2 regions of the Paenibacillus sp. J22P165 genome follow, and region 2 is predicted to be linked to the other one. Evidence: riboswitches for the same ligand, from Rfam matches in the RefSeq annotation. Region 2 holds a riboswitch; the other holds the start of a gene.

Region 1 (8,500 bases), on a different contig from region 2:
CGAGAAGGAGATTGAAAGCGGTTTCTATGTCAATCTTGGCATCGGTATTCCTACATTGGTAGCTAATTTTATCCCAAGCAGCAAGCAAGTGATGCTCCAATCTGAGAATGGGCTGCTCGGAATAGGTCCTTATCCGAAGCAAGATCAAATCGATCCGGATCTAATCAATGCTGGCAAAGAAACAATAACGGCCATTGCGGGAGCCGCTTATTTCGATAGCGCCGATTCATTTGCCATGATTAGAGGCGGACATATTGATCTGGCCATTCTCGGTGGAATGGAAGTGTCGGAATTCGGAGATCTCGCGAATTGGATGATTCCCGGCAAGATGATCAAAGGAATGGGCGGCGCTATGGACCTTGTTCATGGTGCAAGACGTATCGTAGTCATTATGGATCACGTGAATAAAGATGGCCAACCGAAGATATTGCGACACTGCCGTTTACCTTTGACTGGCAAAGGGGTTGTGAATCGGATTATTACAGATCGTGCGGTCATCGATGTTACCGAACAGGGACTTGTGCTGATGGAAGTTGCAGAAGGATACACGTCTGACGATATTCAAGCCGTGACAGAACCGCCGCTTCGTATCGCGGAGAACCTTATTTTGAACGCTTATTAAATGGGGGTGAAGTTGATGTTGCCTAATCAAATTGTTGTAATTACAGGCGCTGCAAGGGGAATTGGATTTGAAATCGGGAAAAGATTTGCCGAGTCTGGATCGACCGTCATTTTAACAGATAAGGATAGCAGTGCTGTTGTGAAATCAGCGGAACAGTTGCAGTTATTAGGGCTGGATGTCCATGGTATCAAACTGGATGTTACATCGGAAGCTGAGATCGCCGCAGCAATTCGCCACATCGAGAGGATATGGGGAAGATTGGACATTCTGATTAACAACGCGGGGATGCAGTTTGTTTCTCCGATTGAAGATTTTCCGACGGAAACATTCGAATTGATGATTAAAATCATGCTCACAGCTCCCTTCATTACGACGAAGCTGGTTGTTCCCATTATGAAAAGACAACAGTTCTGAAGAATTATTAACATTTCATCGATTAACGGATTGGTCGGCTTTGCTGGTAAAACGGCCTATAATAGCGCTAAGCATGGCGTAATAGGATTGACCAAAGCGGTTGCTTTAGAGACGGCTGCACACGGAATAACGGTCAATGCGCTTTGTCCTGGTTACGTAGATACAGCCTTGGTAAGGGAGCAATTACATGATGTAGCCGCTCTACATAACACTTCGCCTCAGTTAGCTTTAGAGAAGGTCATCTTACCGCTGGTTCCGCAACGCCGTCTACTGGAGATGAACGAAATCGCGGAATATGCCTTGTTTCTTGCTGGAGAGCATGCCAAGGGAATAACCGGCCAAGCCATTGTGATTGATGGAGGTTATACCGCACAGTAGCTCGAATCTTTAGGAGTAAAGGAGGTTGAATCTATGATGGAAGCTATGTTCAAAGATGCCAACATCGATGGGTGTACGATTACATGTGTTCAAATGGTGCGTGAAGGAAATTTTACACTTCCGGACGGTGGAATTATATCTGATCTTCCTGCATTTTGCCGCGTTGCCATGCAATTGAAACCAACCCCCATCTCGAATATCCACGTGGAGGTTTGGCTGCCTCAAGAAACATGGAACGGCAAATTCCTCGGCACGGGCAATGGAGGGAGTGCTGGCGCCATCGCCTATGCTCGCCTTGCTTTCGGATTACGGCGAGGGTATGCAACGGCTAACACTGACTTAGGCACTTCCCCTCATGTCGATTCAGCCATTGGTCAACCGGAACGTTGGGCAGATTTCGGCTATCGTGCAACACATGAGATGACAGTTGTTGCAAAAGAAATCATCGCCATGTACTACCGAAGACCAGCTAGTTACGCTTACTTCGTAGGCTGTTCGACTGGCGGTCAACAGGCATTGATGGAAGCACAGCGGTATCCGGACGATTATAACGGCATCCTTGCAGGAGCTCCAGCTAACAATCGTACGCACCTGCACGCTGGATTCCTGTGGAATTATAAAGCCGTGAATCAGGTGCTTGAGGGTGAATTTTTCTCAAAAGAAACCATAGATGCAATAACAAATGCGGTGATCGAGCAATGGCAGGGAAAAGATGGCGGTGCACCTGCAGATAACTTTTTGACCGATCCAAGGAAATGCGGTTTCGATCCTGATACGATTTCAAATCGCAGCCATCTCGCTAAAGACAAGGGACTCACGAATGCCCAAGTGTTAGCACTAAAGCAGATTTATGCGGGTCCAACCAATCCAAGAACCGGAGAACAGATATATACGCCATTCCCTTATGGAAGCGAGAATTGCTCAGGGGGGTTAGATCTTCAACAAGATCCCGAGCGGTTGCCCTCATCGCTGCTGTATATGTTTCGTTGGGTGTTCGGCGCAGGATTTGATTACAGGACATTCGATTTTGACTACGATTTGGATGTATTAAATGAAAGATTAGCTCCGCTTCTTAATGCAAATAATCCGGATTTAAGTGCGATGAAAGCACTAGGCGGGAAAATTATGATGTACACAGGGTTGTCAGACCCGCTGGTACCGTATCAAGATGCGCTTCACTATTACGAACGGGTTATTGAAGCCCAGGGTGGATTAGCTCAAACGCAAGACTTTTTTCGGTTTTTTCTTATCCCGGGAATGGGACACTGTGGAGGCGGTCCGGGGTTGAACGATATTGGTCTTGGTGGAGTTGAAAGTGCTCAACTAGATAGCGAACATGATATTCTAAACGCACTCGTTGCTTGGGTGGAACATGGAAACGCACCAGAGCAATTGATCGCAACAGCGTTTAAGGATAGTTTTGCTCCGAATGGGATCAGCTTTCAGAGACCTGTTTTCCCTTATCCGAAGTTCCCGCAATACGTGGATGGAGATCCGAATTTGCCAACCAGCTATCAAGGAATTCATCATGAACGGGGTGGCGTTCTGGTACCAGCGGAACGATATCTTGTTTAATGCGAGATTATCGCCAATAGATAACCTTGCTAACCGTGCCGCTGATCTGCGGCACGGTTTTTCTACGCCTATTGCCAAAAATGACTAAACAAGGTGATAATGGAGAATGCAAATTGGGTAGTAATATACAAGCGTATATAACCTGTTCTCAATAGCTCTAAAAAATAAAATGTGGTGGTGAAGCTACTCAGTGTTATCTTCTTTAAAAAGATTTTTGATTGGACGACCGTTAAAATCAACAGAGTTAGGGGAACAAAAACTAAATAAAACGAAGGCACTAGCCATCCTTTCGTCAGATGCTCTATCTTCAGTAGCTTATGGCCCAGAACAAATATTAATTGTCTTAATGACAGTAGGCGCGGCTGCAATTTGGTATTCGATTCCGATTGCAATTGGTGTTTTAATTCTTCTTTTGGCACTTATCTTGTCTTATAGACAAATTATCTTTTCCTATCCTCACGGTGGTGGAGCCTATGTCGTGTCCAAGGAAAATCTGGGTACGTATCCTGGACTCATTGCAGGAGGTTCGTTGTTAGTCGATTATATTTTGACAGTAGCCGTAAGTGTGTCTGCAGGTACGGATGCGATTACTTCCGCATTTCCAAGCCTACATGCCCATAACGTGCTCATTGCCATTGTATTCGTCCTCTTTATTACAACATTGAATTTAAGAGGTGTAACGGAGTCAGCTTCTATTTTAGCCTATCCGGTATATTTATTTGTGGTAGCATTATTTATATTAATTGGTGTGGGGATATACAATATTCTAACGGGGCAAGTCTCTCCAGAAATCCATACTTCAATTGGTACACCTGTTGCTGGGATCAGTTTATTTTTATTGTTAAAAGCATTTGCCTCAGGGAGCTCTGCTTTAACCGGAGTTGAAGCGATCTCGAACGCGATTCCTAATTTCAAAGAACCTGCTCCTCATAATGCCGCTAAAACATTAGCCGCGATGGGCACGTTATTGGCTCTCTTATTTGCAGGAATCGTATATTTGGCCTTTGAATATGGCATCGTTCCCGCTGCAGAGGTAACCGTTGTATCGCAAATTGCGGAACAGACCTTTGGACGAAACTTTATGTATTTCTTTATTCAAGGAACAACAGCATTAATATTAATCCTTGCAGCAAACACAGGGTATTCGGCATTTCCTTTACTTGCGGTTAATTTGGCAAAAGATAAATTTATTCCCCGAATGTTTACCATACGAGGAGATCGATTAGGATATTCTAATGGGATTATCATTCTTGGCGTATTATCCATCGTTTTAATTATTGCTTTTAAAGGACAAACGGAACATCTTATCCCACTTTATGCAGTCGGTGTATTTATCCCATTTACCCTTTCTCAGACAGGGATGGTAGTCAAATGGGTCCGAGAGAAGCCCGCAGGATGGGTCACCAAGCTCATTATTAATACAACAGGGGCTGTAATTAGCCTTATCGTGTCGTTAATGTTCTTTTTAACCAAGTTCTCACAAGTGTGGCCAGTCTTAGTTTTCTTGCCTTTAATCATCTATCTCTTTCATCGAATTAAGCAGCATTATGAGGCAGTTGGCGACCAGTTAAGACTTGCAAACCGCCAACCATCAATCCCTGTTGAGGGTAATGTCATAATTGTCCCTGTGGCGGGTATTACACATGTCGTGGAGAACTCATTAAACTATGCCAAATCGCTTTCACCTCACCAGATCATTGCTGTCTATGTTCCATTTGAACGTGAAGATGAAGCGATGTTTGAGGAGAAATGGGAGAAATGGCAGCCTGATGTGAGGCTTGTGACGCTGCACTCCCCTTACCGAAGTATTATTAATCCACTGACCAAATTCATTGATACAGTTCAGCGTAAAGCCGGTGAATCGAATTATCAGGTTACCGTGATTATCCCGCAGTTCATTCCTAAAAAAGGCTGGCACAATATTCTGCATAACCAATCGAGTTTACTCATTCGTGCGCATCTACTGTATCGGAGAAATGTAATCGTAACTACGGTGCCGTATCACTTAACGAAATAGCAAGCAAAGCCGAAATTCCTAAATGAGGAAATTCGGCTTTTTTCATTTAAACCATCCCTTTTTTCTAAAAGCCATAAACATGCCAAAACCGATTCCGAACATGACTGTTAAAGCGATAAAATAACCCCATTGCCAAGTTAATTCGGGCATGTTAGTAAAGTTCATTCCATAAACTCCTGCTATGAATGTTAAAGGCATGAAGATCGTCGTTATGACAGTTAAAGTTTTCATAATGGTACTCATTCTATTGGAATTAAGAGAGATATAGCTGTCTCGTAAATCAGCTGTCATATCTCTGTTAGAATCGATCATTTCTGAGAGCTTCAACAAATGATCGTAAACGTCGGTATAGTAGTGTAAAAGTTCATGAAAACCCTTGATTCGTTCTGAATTCAGAATTCGATACAGAAGATCTCTCATAGGCACTATTGTTCTTCGAAGTTTTAATAGTCTGGATCGAATTTCAAATATATCTTCCATAAGTGCTTGGGTAGTTTCCGAACCAACGTTATTTTCGATTTCGTTTAATTGATCTTCAATTTGATAGATACTTGGAAAATACTGATCTACTAACTCGTCCATAACTACATAGGAAGCATACAGAGGACCTTTATCAACGCCATTTTTCTGCTGGGCTATTCGACACCAGGCATCTTCGATCTCCCTTGAAGAATTGGTATGAAAGGTAACGATAAAATTTGCTCCTAAAAATAGGTCCACTTCTTCAGCGGCTAGTGTTGTTTGATTGATGGCATGCATGACGAAAAAGTGTACATCTTCATAGTGATCTAATTTTGGCCGTTGTAAATAATGAAAACAATCCTCAATTGCAAGTGGATGAAAGTTAAAATGTTCTTCTAATAACTTGGACTCTTCTTCACTAGGTTGGTTAAAATCAACCCAATACCAGTTATAGTTTGAACTTGAAAGCTGAGTTAGTTGAACATCCTGTATAACTTCTAAATCTTTTGTGATAGCAATTGTACGAATCATTCTGAATTGGGCCCCTTAGTTAAGTAAATGATGATCTTCTTGTTATTCCAACATAGGAATCTTATTATAACAACCGTACATGCCATTCATAAATTTAAAACGCAAAACAGATAGCCCTTACTTCACAGTAGGGCTACCTTTTTTCATTGAGATTTCCATCTGATGCTCTTCACGCACGCGCTGCATAAACACTTGAAGCTCTTCCTTGGTTTCACAAACGGCTGCATGTTCTAACCAAACAAAGAATTTCTTCTTCAGAATGGCTGAAACATGAAGGGGGTAGGTGTCACGCGATTTAATGATATATAACCCTGGGGAAACCTCATTCCAAGGTGAATTGAAAATAGTGCGAAGGGATAAGCGAGTGCGATGCTCCCAATCTTGTTTTTTCTGCTTGTTTCTAATAGATTGATACATTCTCATAATCATTTGATGATCCGATATTTCGGTCCATGTTGAGAATCCTGACAGGGTGGCATCTTGTGTAATTTCGGACCTTTCTTTAGAAAACCAGTAACCAACAATTATGGGAAAATGATTTTCTTCTTCAAGCCATAAGACACCAAACCATTCGTAATGCAAATCAATTGGATTTAACAAATGAGGTGCTATCCCTAAATAATAATGGGGGGAGGAAGTCATGACATTTCTCCTTTTGACTTAATCTCAAAGTCGGTTGTAAGCGAATATGTCATAATTGTAACGTTGAACCGTGTAAAAATGGGGTAAAGAATGGATAGTAAACGTATAAAAATTGAATAAAAACAAACTTCTCGACTTTATCAAGGTCGTTAGCCTATAGCCTAATTATTGAGAAAGAAGGCAAAAACGAAAGAAAACTGAAGCATTTCTATCGATAATGCAAATGATTTCTAATTGGACGCGCTTCCATAAGCGCTGGATGCCTCAGATTGCGAAATAGGTGTCTCCAACGCATTTTACATTTATGAGCAATCGGCGTAACATTCGATTCAACAACAACAGATTTGAAGCAAAACGCTGAGTTTCCGCAAGGAAAACGGGGGAACCAACCGAAGCTGATCCGATATAGAATCGGTTTCTCGGGGTGAATCTAAAGCAGGCATAGCTTGCCAAAGTAGGGCACTTCCAAGCCCGAATCCGACAGCTAACCTCGTAAGCGAATTGGGAGAGAACTACCTTCTTTTCGAGTCTTCATTAGCGCACTTATGCGACTTCGAAGCCCGAGAGTAGAGTTTCTCTGCTCTTTGGCTTCTTTTTGTTGTTCACAATTTGAGGAGAGTGAATCTATTATGTATCCCGAACCCCTGACTCTAGTAAGAGAATCCGATGAATGTACGCAAGAATGTAGAATTACCCGTATTGAATGTTTTCAATTCGATTGTGAATTATCCGATAAGCTGCAACCCGAACATGGTGATGACTGTCATTGCGGTTTACTGACGATTTCAACGAATCTTGGAACATGTGGTTTAGGGCAATTCGTAATTCCATGCGGCAATCTAAAGGGAGATTTTGTGCAATGGGCAACTGTTTTTCAGAAACTCAAAGGACTGAACCTTACAGATGGCATACAGTACGCTCATCAGAGACAAGAGGCATGGGGAGAAGTACGCACACATTTAATCAAATCAGCACTAAGTGATCTGTCCAAAAAGCTTGAACATGCATCTCGTGCATATCAGAAAGAGAAAGAAGATTTGAGTTTTCTAAGTGATCGCAATTATTTATTTGAGCATTCTGGGGCGTATATCTCTTTCTAGGGATTTGAATGTTCACACCTCCATATGATAGAGTTTTTAGAGAAATCAGGGAACGATAAAAGAAAGGGAGATAGGGAAGGATGACCTCTAACAAGGAGAAGGCTATATCGTTTTTGCAACTGGTGGCGTCGGGAGAAGTACGTGAAGCATTCCGGAGGTACATCGGTCCGGGATTCCTCCATCATAATCCCTATTTCCGTGGGGACGCAGATTCTCTTATGATCGCAATGGAAGAGAACGCCGCGAAGAATCCTCACAAAACCCTGGGGGTCAAACGTGCCATCGAAGAGGGTAATATTGTCGTGGTACACTCCCATGTTCAACAAAACCAAGAGGACATTGGGGGAGCAGTGGTTCATATTTTCCGCTTTAATCAAGATCTTATCGTTGAATTCTGGGATGTGGGACAGCCCATACTTGTGAATTCCCCTAATGAGAATGGCATGTTCTGATGGGGAATAGAGGTTGTCCCAAAAGACAACCCTGAGGATCGGAATCCACCGTAGATTGTGTGTTTGGCGGAATGGAGCGTTCTGAATAGATGTATAAACTACAGCTAATTTGCTCGAATCTGACGTGTTGGGATGATTAGATGGAAAAATGCTCTTCTGTCAAGAAAGTGGACGTCACTAAGTTATGCGACCCGTTGGTAATATAGTTGCTCAAATTGAGCGGGAGATATGTAGCCAATGGTGCTATTCGACCTTGTCCGGTTGTAAAAGAACTCAAGATACCTGTACAGCTTCTGCTGGGCTTCTT
Region 2 (8,500 bases):
CCGCTGAATCTGCATGTGTTAGAAAGAGCAACGCTACCTTATCATCCCCAACTACAAATCCAACCTGTTCTTTCACCTGAAACTTCTCGATAATTTTCCCATGATGTGATCTCACGATATGATGAAACCGCCAAGCGCCTTCTTCCTGTACGATAAAATAAAGCACACGATTTCGATGCGCATTGCTAAATTCCCGCGTCACACCAATCATACATACCTTTTCACCAATTCGCAGATATTCATCAATCACATACGATTTCAGTCGTAAACGGTTGACGTTCTTGCTCTGGATATAATTTTCCATCTCATCTATCGAGCGGTGATCCTTCGGATCTTGTTTCGTTGCATAGAATACTTCTTTAATAAAAGTATCCGTTTGGAATTGCCTTGCCCCTTTGAAATGGTTATACGTATGAAAAAATTGCTTAATCACGACCCGAATGTCTTCCGGAATGGCAGGACCTGTTTCCACGTTGTACATGCGATCTGTTCGACCCGACATTTTAATTTTATGAAACCAGCTTTTCCAGACACTAACTTGCATGTCGTACGCGTCACCTACTTTCTTCCAACCATTTTCTCATTATAGGCTATAATCCTCAAAATTTCGATAAAAATCGCAGATTTTCGCGCAAAAAAAAGAGCATCCGCCGCTATGCTTTCATTTGCGAAAGACACAGCGAACATACGCTCTTATTCACCCTGCATATACCATATTGAGTAACTGTCTTATAGTACGCGTTTTGCACCTACATATCTTGAGCCCCAATAGGAGCTAGCGAGACTATCAACCGTCACACCAACGGATGTTGTTGAGGAAATGAATTGATTATTTCCGATGTAAATGCCCACATGATTGACAATACCTGAAGCAAAGAAAACAAGATCTCCCGCTTTCAAATCCGTCACTCTTGTCCCTGCTTGATCGTACATTTGCACGGAGGTGCGTGGCAGCTCAATGCCTTTGGCCTCGTATACATAACGAACGAATCCAGAGCAATCGAAGCCCTTGGGTGTCGTTCCTCCCCATCGATAAGGCGTCCCCTTAAAAGTCGTTGCAGCTTGAATAATTTGAGCTGAAACGGATGACTGAACGACCTTGGCCACTGGAGCTGCTAGGGCTGCGGGTGGGGGTGCAATCCATGCTGGCTTATGAGTTTTACCGTCTTGTTCTACGATGGCGATTTTATTCGCATCGTTCCACGCAATCTCAGAGCCAAACGTCTCTGTAATGAAACGTAGTGGAACATAGGTACTTCCCTCAAGCAACGTAGGACTGCTCTCTAGTTCAACTAACTTACTGTTCACGATCGCTTTCTCTTCGTCAGTAGTAAGTTGAATGGATTGCTCTTTGTTCATGAGTGTGACGACAACTTCATCGCCTTGCTTCGCCCAATCCACTTGATAACCTAACTTCTCCGACAACACGCGAAGTGGCACTTGGAGTGTACCTGCCTTATCAATAAAAGGCTGTACTTCTGGGAACTGCACCAAGTCATCGTTAACTTGAACCTTCACCGAAGAAGAATCCGTTGCCGCATGCGCGGATGGCGCGGCGAACAGTGTAATGGCTGCGCCTAAAATAGCGCATGAACAAATAAAGCTTTTAGTAAAAAGTTTCAAAACGTTGTGCCTCCTTGAAGCCTCCGAGGTTAGTTGACGGGTTCGGGAAGAGGTTTTCCCTAGTAAGCCCCATTAGCCTAAAACTAGACTAACTGAGCATTCATTCACCCCAAATAAAGAAGTCCCCCGTACCGGAGCTTTCGATGCTCCGAGATTCGGCATTTTTTGTCTATGTTAGACTAGCACAGTTCGTTTTAGCTTGACAACTTTTGCACGATGGTAAGTGTTTCCTTTTAGGCCGAAAAGCACAAAAAACAGCTACTCTTTTCAGAGTAACTGTCTTCAAAATGCTTCAGACGTAGCCTACTGGCTGCCTGTACACCTCTGTAAACAGGATCTCCTTACAGGGATTAAACTCACTTTCAGTTAAAGGACTCGGATAACTCATGATGTTGAGAGGAAGCATGGCTTGCCCTTCTCGCAGTGGAGGCTGTGCATAAGAAAAAAGGTTCAAATGAAAACCACAGCGCTTATAGAATTCAATTCTCCGCGTCGCATCTGAGGTAGTTGGAAGCTCTACTTCAAGTACAATTGGCGTGCTTGCACTACTTATGTACTTCATCAGCATTCGCTTACCAATCCCACCACCTCTTATGGCAACATTGACAGCAATATGTTCTACAAATCGAAATGTGCTAAAGTTCCAACTGGCCAAAAAGCCGAGCAATTGCCCCTGGGCATCTCTCTCAACATCGATTCTGTAACTAGGATGAGGTAAAAGCGCCCGCTGACCCTCATACGTTCTTATTTCCGTTTCTGGAAAAGCGGCATTCATCAGCTCGAATACCTCTTCAAACGAATCCTCATTGACCATCTGTCAGCACCTCCCTTCATGTTGGTTTTAGGTTATCCAACTGGGCCGTTTCTTACTTCCCTATGGAGCTAGATGAACGACACCTCAGTTCACATGGACAAAAACCCTACCTTTCGGATCAATAAGATCTCGGAAAAGGTAGGGTATAGTCATCTTTACTCGACACTTGTTTCAGTCCTTACCATTTTGAGAAAAAGGCATGTGCCGCTGCATGGGACCCAGGAGGTGTCGCATGCCCCATGAAGGGATACACTTTAATCGATTTGTTTGGGGATTCAATTCGGTTATAGGCAGCAAATATCGCTTCTGGTAAGCAACACGTATCCTTCAATCCTACCGAAATGTGAACAGGCTGCATAATACGATCACCTAGGTTCATGATATCGAAGTAAGAAACCGTTTTCAGTACATTAGGCAGATATTCTGGGAACCGGGTAACCAGATCAGCCGCTTCGCTGAGTGAGCTAACCGAATTCAACAAGCCTAGATCCATGTGACAATGATTCGGTACATGGGCAATGGTTGCCCGAATGCGCTTCTCAAGCGCAGTAACGAGTAAGGCAATCCCTCCGCCTTGGCTTCCACCATTTACGAATACTCGCTCACTGTCGATCTCTGGCTGCTCTAACGCACATTGCACAGCACGTAAGGAATCGATCGCAACCGCTCGATAATAGCTCGTCTCCGCATCGAGAATCCCCTGTGAAATCCATCCCTTCGTCATGCCTGTCTCCTGTGGCAGCAGATTACCACTATCGCCGCCTTGCCCGCGTACATCAACCGCAAGTACCGCATAGCCCATAAGCAACCAGGCTGCATGATCCTCTGGTCTTCCCTTGGAGCCTGTATAGCCCGGGAATGTAACAATACAAGGCACCTTCTTAGACTTGCTCTCTGCAGGCAGTAACAACCAAGCATGGATCGGTGTTTCCGCAGCACCTCGCAAAACGATCTTATTCACTTCTGCTTGTACAAAATTTGATGGCACCGACTCTCTTGTATACGACGCTCCTTCTGTAGCTTCCGCGTAAGCGCGCTCCCAGAATGCAGCCAGATCAGTGGGCGCCGTTAACTCCGAATGATAATTATGTAGCCCTTGAATACGATTTTCAATTGCGTTCATTTCGGTAAGTCCCCTTTTCATGTTTTTCCCATTTTAACCTAGATATACGAGTATGACTATCGGAAATTTGAAGATTAGTTCTTCCTTCGTTGATATTCGAACCCCTGCGCGCTCTACCCGTCTGCGCCTTCATTCTTGCACGGTGGCGTGCCTCGATTCTTGAGTTCCCAGATTGGGTAGCTCTTGGGGATTAACTGGATTATCTACATCTATATCCGTGTAAAACTAGCCCTTGTGGAGATTAACTGGATTATCTACATCTAATTTTGTTAGGAATGTCCCATTAGGCGAATTTCGCCTGAAATAACGGGAGGAAATCCAGTTAATTTGCAAAATGAGATGATTTCACTTGAATTAGCTGCAGAAAATCCAGTTAATCTATTGGGCAGGAATTCCTATGGCTAACTCCGATGCTTGTGCCTGCACCAGCGCAAGGAGCAACACCTCACGCCATAACCCACGTGTAATCATTAAAAAGGGAATACTTCGCTACTCGAAAATTCATATAAACAAAAAAAGACCACCCGAAGGTGGCCTTTTCTCTTGCTCGTAAGCGGGCGGCGGGAATCGAACCCGCGCGATCAGCTTGGAAGGCTGAAGTTCTACCATTAAACTACGCCCGCATATTAAAAATAACGAAGTGGTCGGGACGACACGATTTGAACATGCGACCCCCTGCTCCCAAAGCAGGTGCTCTACCAAGCTGAGCTACGTCCCGAAGTGTGAATAAAGTATAAATGGCGCGCCCTGAGAGATTCGAACTCCCGACCTTTTGATTCGTAGTCAAATACTCTATCCAGCTGAGCTAAGGGCGCAAATATTGGAGCGGAAGACGGGGATCGAACCCGCGACCCTCGCCTTGGCAAGGCGATGCTCTACCGCTGAGCCACTTCCGCACGGTATCATTTCTCTTTCGCTCAACAAGTGTTTCTCTGAGGCGACAAGGAATAATATATCAGGTATTCAAAACAAATGCAACTATTTTTAATATTTTTTTATTATTTTATGAAAACGCCGCCAAATGGTAGAACTTCTCGCGCTATGCGCCGCAGCAAACTATCTGATTTCATATGCTCATCCAATTTGGGATCAGGCTTACAAGGCTGCATGAGTACGTGACCATGCCCCGTTATCTCCCAGTGATAATTCATATGTTGGCTCGCCAGTGTGTTGCCGTATACACAGAGGCGCAGCTTAGCCTGCCGCGGGTAGGCTACAAGACAATGGACATCAACATACAAGGGCTCAACAGGATCTAGGGCCATGTGATGGATAGGGCCAGCTGTTAGTAAACCTAGATTACCAGGGCCGTGAAACTGCATTTTAACTAAATCTTGCGTGATCAACGTGTTCTTCACACTCTGTAGATGCGTTGTAAACGTCACACCTTCCGTATAGAACAGCACATGTCGAAATTCAAACAATAGATCGTCATCCGCTTCCAAAGGTACAACAGCCAAACTATACGCTTCTGGCAACCCCATTAGCACACGCCCAGGACCGAGTATGCGTGATTGGATTAACCGCTTCTTCCTATACATGCTAGGAAGCTTCATTAGTGCATCCTCACGCTGCTCTGGCCTACCCTGAAATGCAACAATTTGGTTCGGGTGCAGAATATGCACAGCCTCTCCCTTTATAAGCTGCAGCGTAGCCATCCTGGCTTGTGAGCTTGCATTTTCATAGATAATCTCCAAACCACACAACCCCCTTGCCGCTCCTGCTAGCGCATGCCACGCTTCCTTCTCTGCCATACGAAGAAACGAAATACACGTCCAATCAAGAAATAGCCTACTACTAATGCCGCTGCCGTAATGACCATGTAGGTAATTTTACGATTACGCTTATCTTTGTCTAAGGCAACTTGTTCCATGGCCTTCAAGCGTTCCTGCAATTGCTCGTTGTCCTTCTTAAGCGCTTCATTCTGGCTCAAAAGTCGTTCTTCAATTTCTTTAGATTGTCTGACAGCCTCCGATAGCTTGTCCTTCTGTTCTTCTAATTGCTGCTTCGTAGCGTCGTAATCCTTCTGAATCTGCTCTACGTTGCTTGGTAATTGATAAATATCTTTGATCCGATCTAACCAAGAAGCGTGGGCGGCAGGTGCCGGATACAGCAAACCTAATAAGATCACGAGGACAACCACAGCTTGTCCAATTGCAGCCATTTTACGTATGCGCATCCGTACTCACTCCCACCGTTCTCGACATTATCTTCTATTTTACAGCAAAAATCACCCCTTCACCACTTCTATCGCTTGAACTGGATACCGTAATATCGTTTTCATTTTGGCAGGATCAATCTTCCTCGGATCTGATAAGTAAATCTCATGATGGAGTCCACGGTAGCTGAGATGCTCTTGTGAAATGAAATGCTCCATCTGTGCCAGTGTTTCTGGTTCTGTCGCATACGGGCCTACGTGCAGCATCTGGACACAGAGTCCCTCATGCAAAGTTTCATATCTTACATCCGCAATAACCTTAAGCTCCTTCTTCTTCGCTAATGCAGCACTACGTGCTTCTTCCACGAGCTCCGCCGTTACAAACACAGGCATCCGAATCAACAGCTTCCAATGCCAATCCTCTCTTGGCACCTCTAATGCTGTTCTAGGATCACCATCCACCCACCACTGCCCTTCTAACTTCGGTACAGTAAAATCTTGCTCAGCCTTCTTACAATAGCCCTTAACACCATAAGCGACCGTATAAAGCGCTTCTGTTGCGCTAGCGAAGGCCGTACCATTGGGGTCCCCTTTCCCTACGATCGTGACATAAGAAATAGGTTCAAATTCAACAACTTGAGGCTTGGTCGGAGCCGTATAGTAAGTTTTATAGGTTTTAGCTAAATCTAATTTATCCATGATGAACTTCCTCTCTTTTTCTTTTTAGTATACTTAATAAACCCTGACACCTCTATGTCAACAAACAGAAAAAACTTACCTCTCGCAACAATATGCGAAACAGGTAAGTTTTTGTCTCTTGAAAAGGATATGTAATTATTCCGCAGCTGGTGGGGTAAACGAGCGTTGTGCAAATTCGGCATCCAACATATAGAAGGCATTGCTATCTTTGTCAATGCGTTTCAATTTATTAATAATGCTGTCGAACATCGCTTCTTCCTCTACCTGCTCATCAATGAACCATTTCAAAAACTGCATCGTCGCATGCTCTCGATCGTTCAACGCTAAGTCAGACAGGTGATAGATACGTTTCGTTACTTCTTGCTCATGCAGATAAGCATGCTCAAATGCATCCAAAATCGATTCGTACTGGTTCACCGGTGTATTCATGCCAGCAAAGCTGACCTTTTTCCCACGGTCATTAATAAACTTGAAAATTTTCATTGCATGGAATTTCTCTTCTTCTGCTTGTACTTTAAAAAAGTTCGAAAACCCATCCAAGCTTTCCGCAGCGCAATAACCAGCAATAGCCAAGTAGACATGCGCGGAGTAAAACTCATAATTCATCTGTTCGTTTAGCGCTTCTGTTAGTGTATCGTTTAACATCTGTGCACACACCTTTCTGTATGGTTATCTCTTGCGTATTCCCCATACATACAAGATTACCAGAATTGTGCATAGAAATACAAACGGAAGTAATAATTTTAATAGATCTATGTTCAAGCCATCACGCTTTTGGCTTTAGATGCCGAGATGATTTCCTTTAACTGAGCATACAAATGATCAGGTGACTCCGCGCAAAGTAGTTTCTTCTTCCCGATCATCGCAATACACTCTTTCTTGCAATGTCTGCAATTGCCAAGGCAGTCTTTCTTCTTCTGCTTCAAATCAGGAAATTCATTCTTTATGGATTTATATATTTGTTTGGATCCGAATTTCTCATTTCTGCAGCAGTATTTAATCGTTTTCAAATGCGATCTCCTCCCGCCATTTCGCGTATATCACTACTCTTGATATTAGTGATAATAATAATCAATGTCAACCAAAAATTAGACATCTTTGTACGAAAAAAAGAGCTTTCTTCGATCCTCGTTAAAGGATAAAAGAAAGCTCTTTTTGTTTGGATGCGCGTAGAGGGACTTGAACCCCCACGGTCGCCCGCTAGATCCTAAGTCTAGTGCGTCTGCCAATTCCGCCATACGCGCATGCTGTAAATAAGGCAAATGGTGAGTCATGTAGGATTCGAACCTACGACACCCTGATTAAAAGTCAGGTGCTCTACCAACTGAGCTAATGACTCATGGCTTGTAATAAAAAAATGGCGGAGCTGACGGGATTCGAACCCGCGATCTCCTGCGTGACAGGCAGGCATGTTAGGCCACTACACCACAGCTCCACACTATGTAATACTCCTCTTGGTAAGAGGTTGGTTGCGGGGGCAGGATTTGAACCTGCGGCCTTCGGGTTATGAGCCCGACGAGCTACCGGGCTGCTCCACCCCGCGACGTTACTAGCATGATATTTTATTATTCCCAGAGAAACTCAAGACATCCGAATCTCATCTGATAAAATAAATGGTGGAGGCTGACGGGATCGAACCGCCGACCCTCTGCTTGTAAGGCAGATGCTCTCCCAGCTGAGCTAAGCCTCCATGGGATTAAGAATAAATGGTGACCCGTAGGGGACTCGAACCCCTGTTACCTCCGTGAAAGGGAGGTGTCTTAACCACTTGACCAACGGGCCTCGTAAACAGGCAATTCTACAATGAAAGTTCTTATGGCGGAGAGAGAGGGATTCGAACCCTCGAGACGCTTGTGACGCCTACACGATTTCCAATCGTGCTCCTTCGGCCAGCTCGGACACCTCTCCATAAAAAGGCCTGGTTTTTGAAAAATAAATGGCTCCCCGAACAGGACTCGAACCTGTGACAACTCGATTAACAGTCGAGTGCTCTACCAACTGAGCTATCAGGGAACAATGCTTGGCAACGTTCTACTCTCCCAGAACCCTGCGGTTCAAGTACCATCGACGCTGGAAGGCTTAA

Evidence for each region. Region 2 has a riboswitch for cyclic di-AMP ahead of AC58QM_RS15115 (C40 family peptidase). Riboswitches for the same ligand answer to the same signal wherever they lie in the genome.
Region 1: it holds a riboswitch for cyclic di-AMP, as region 2 does, so the genes downstream of both, AC58QM_RS17335 (hypothetical protein) here and AC58QM_RS15115 (C40 family peptidase) in region 2, are expected to answer to the same signal.

Annotation. Positions count from the first base shown of each region.
Region 1 is NZ_JCAUAP010000006.1:543,965-552,464, forward strand. Features, by position in the region: gene AC58QM_RS17305 (CoA transferase subunit B) at 1-622, shown strand, start outside; partial or broken gene AC58QM_RS17310 (3-hydroxybutyrate dehydrogenase) at 638-1,414, shown strand; gene AC58QM_RS17315 (tannase/feruloyl esterase family alpha/beta hydrolase) at 1,448-2,989, shown strand; gene AC58QM_RS17320 (APC family permease) at 3,180-5,006, shown strand; gene corA (magnesium/cobalt transporter CorA) at 5,049-5,999, opposite strand; gene AC58QM_RS17330 (hypothetical protein) at 6,117-6,599, opposite strand; cyclic di-AMP (ydaO/yuaA leader) riboswitch at 6,987-7,156, shown strand; gene AC58QM_RS17335 (hypothetical protein) at 7,271-7,741, shown strand; gene AC58QM_RS17340 (nuclear transport factor 2 family protein) at 7,822-8,193, shown strand.
Region 2 is NZ_JCAUAP010000005.1:554,037-562,536, forward strand. Features, by position in the region: gene AC58QM_RS15110 (hypothetical protein) at 1-544, opposite strand, end outside; gene AC58QM_RS15115 (C40 family peptidase) at 730-1,623, opposite strand; cyclic di-AMP (ydaO/yuaA leader) riboswitch at 1,627-1,794, opposite strand; gene AC58QM_RS15120 (GNAT family N-acetyltransferase) at 1,916-2,437, opposite strand; gene AC58QM_RS15125 (acetylxylan esterase) at 2,616-3,560, opposite strand; tRNA gene AC58QM_RS15130 (tRNA-Gly) at 4,113-4,183, opposite strand; tRNA gene AC58QM_RS15135 (tRNA-Pro) at 4,202-4,278, opposite strand; tRNA gene AC58QM_RS15140 (tRNA-Arg) at 4,299-4,375, opposite strand; tRNA gene AC58QM_RS15145 (tRNA-Gly) at 4,382-4,456, opposite strand; gene AC58QM_RS15150 (AIM24 family protein) at 4,559-5,257, opposite strand; gene AC58QM_RS15155 (SH3 domain-containing protein) at 5,284-5,739, opposite strand; gene AC58QM_RS15160 (GyrI-like domain-containing protein) at 5,791-6,417, opposite strand; gene AC58QM_RS15165 (ferritin) at 6,553-7,062, opposite strand; gene AC58QM_RS15170 (DUF1450 domain-containing protein) at 7,176-7,427, opposite strand; tRNA gene AC58QM_RS15175 (tRNA-Leu) at 7,582-7,661, opposite strand; tRNA gene AC58QM_RS15180 (tRNA-Lys) at 7,681-7,756, opposite strand; tRNA gene AC58QM_RS15185 (tRNA-Asp) at 7,776-7,852, opposite strand; tRNA gene AC58QM_RS15190 (tRNA-Met) at 7,884-7,960, opposite strand; tRNA gene AC58QM_RS15195 (tRNA-Val) at 8,032-8,107, opposite strand; tRNA gene AC58QM_RS15200 (tRNA-Glu) at 8,125-8,199, opposite strand; tRNA gene AC58QM_RS15205 (tRNA-Ser) at 8,234-8,325, opposite strand; tRNA gene AC58QM_RS15210 (tRNA-Asn) at 8,355-8,430, opposite strand; partial or broken rRNA gene rrf (5S ribosomal RNA) at 8,436-8,500, opposite strand, start outside.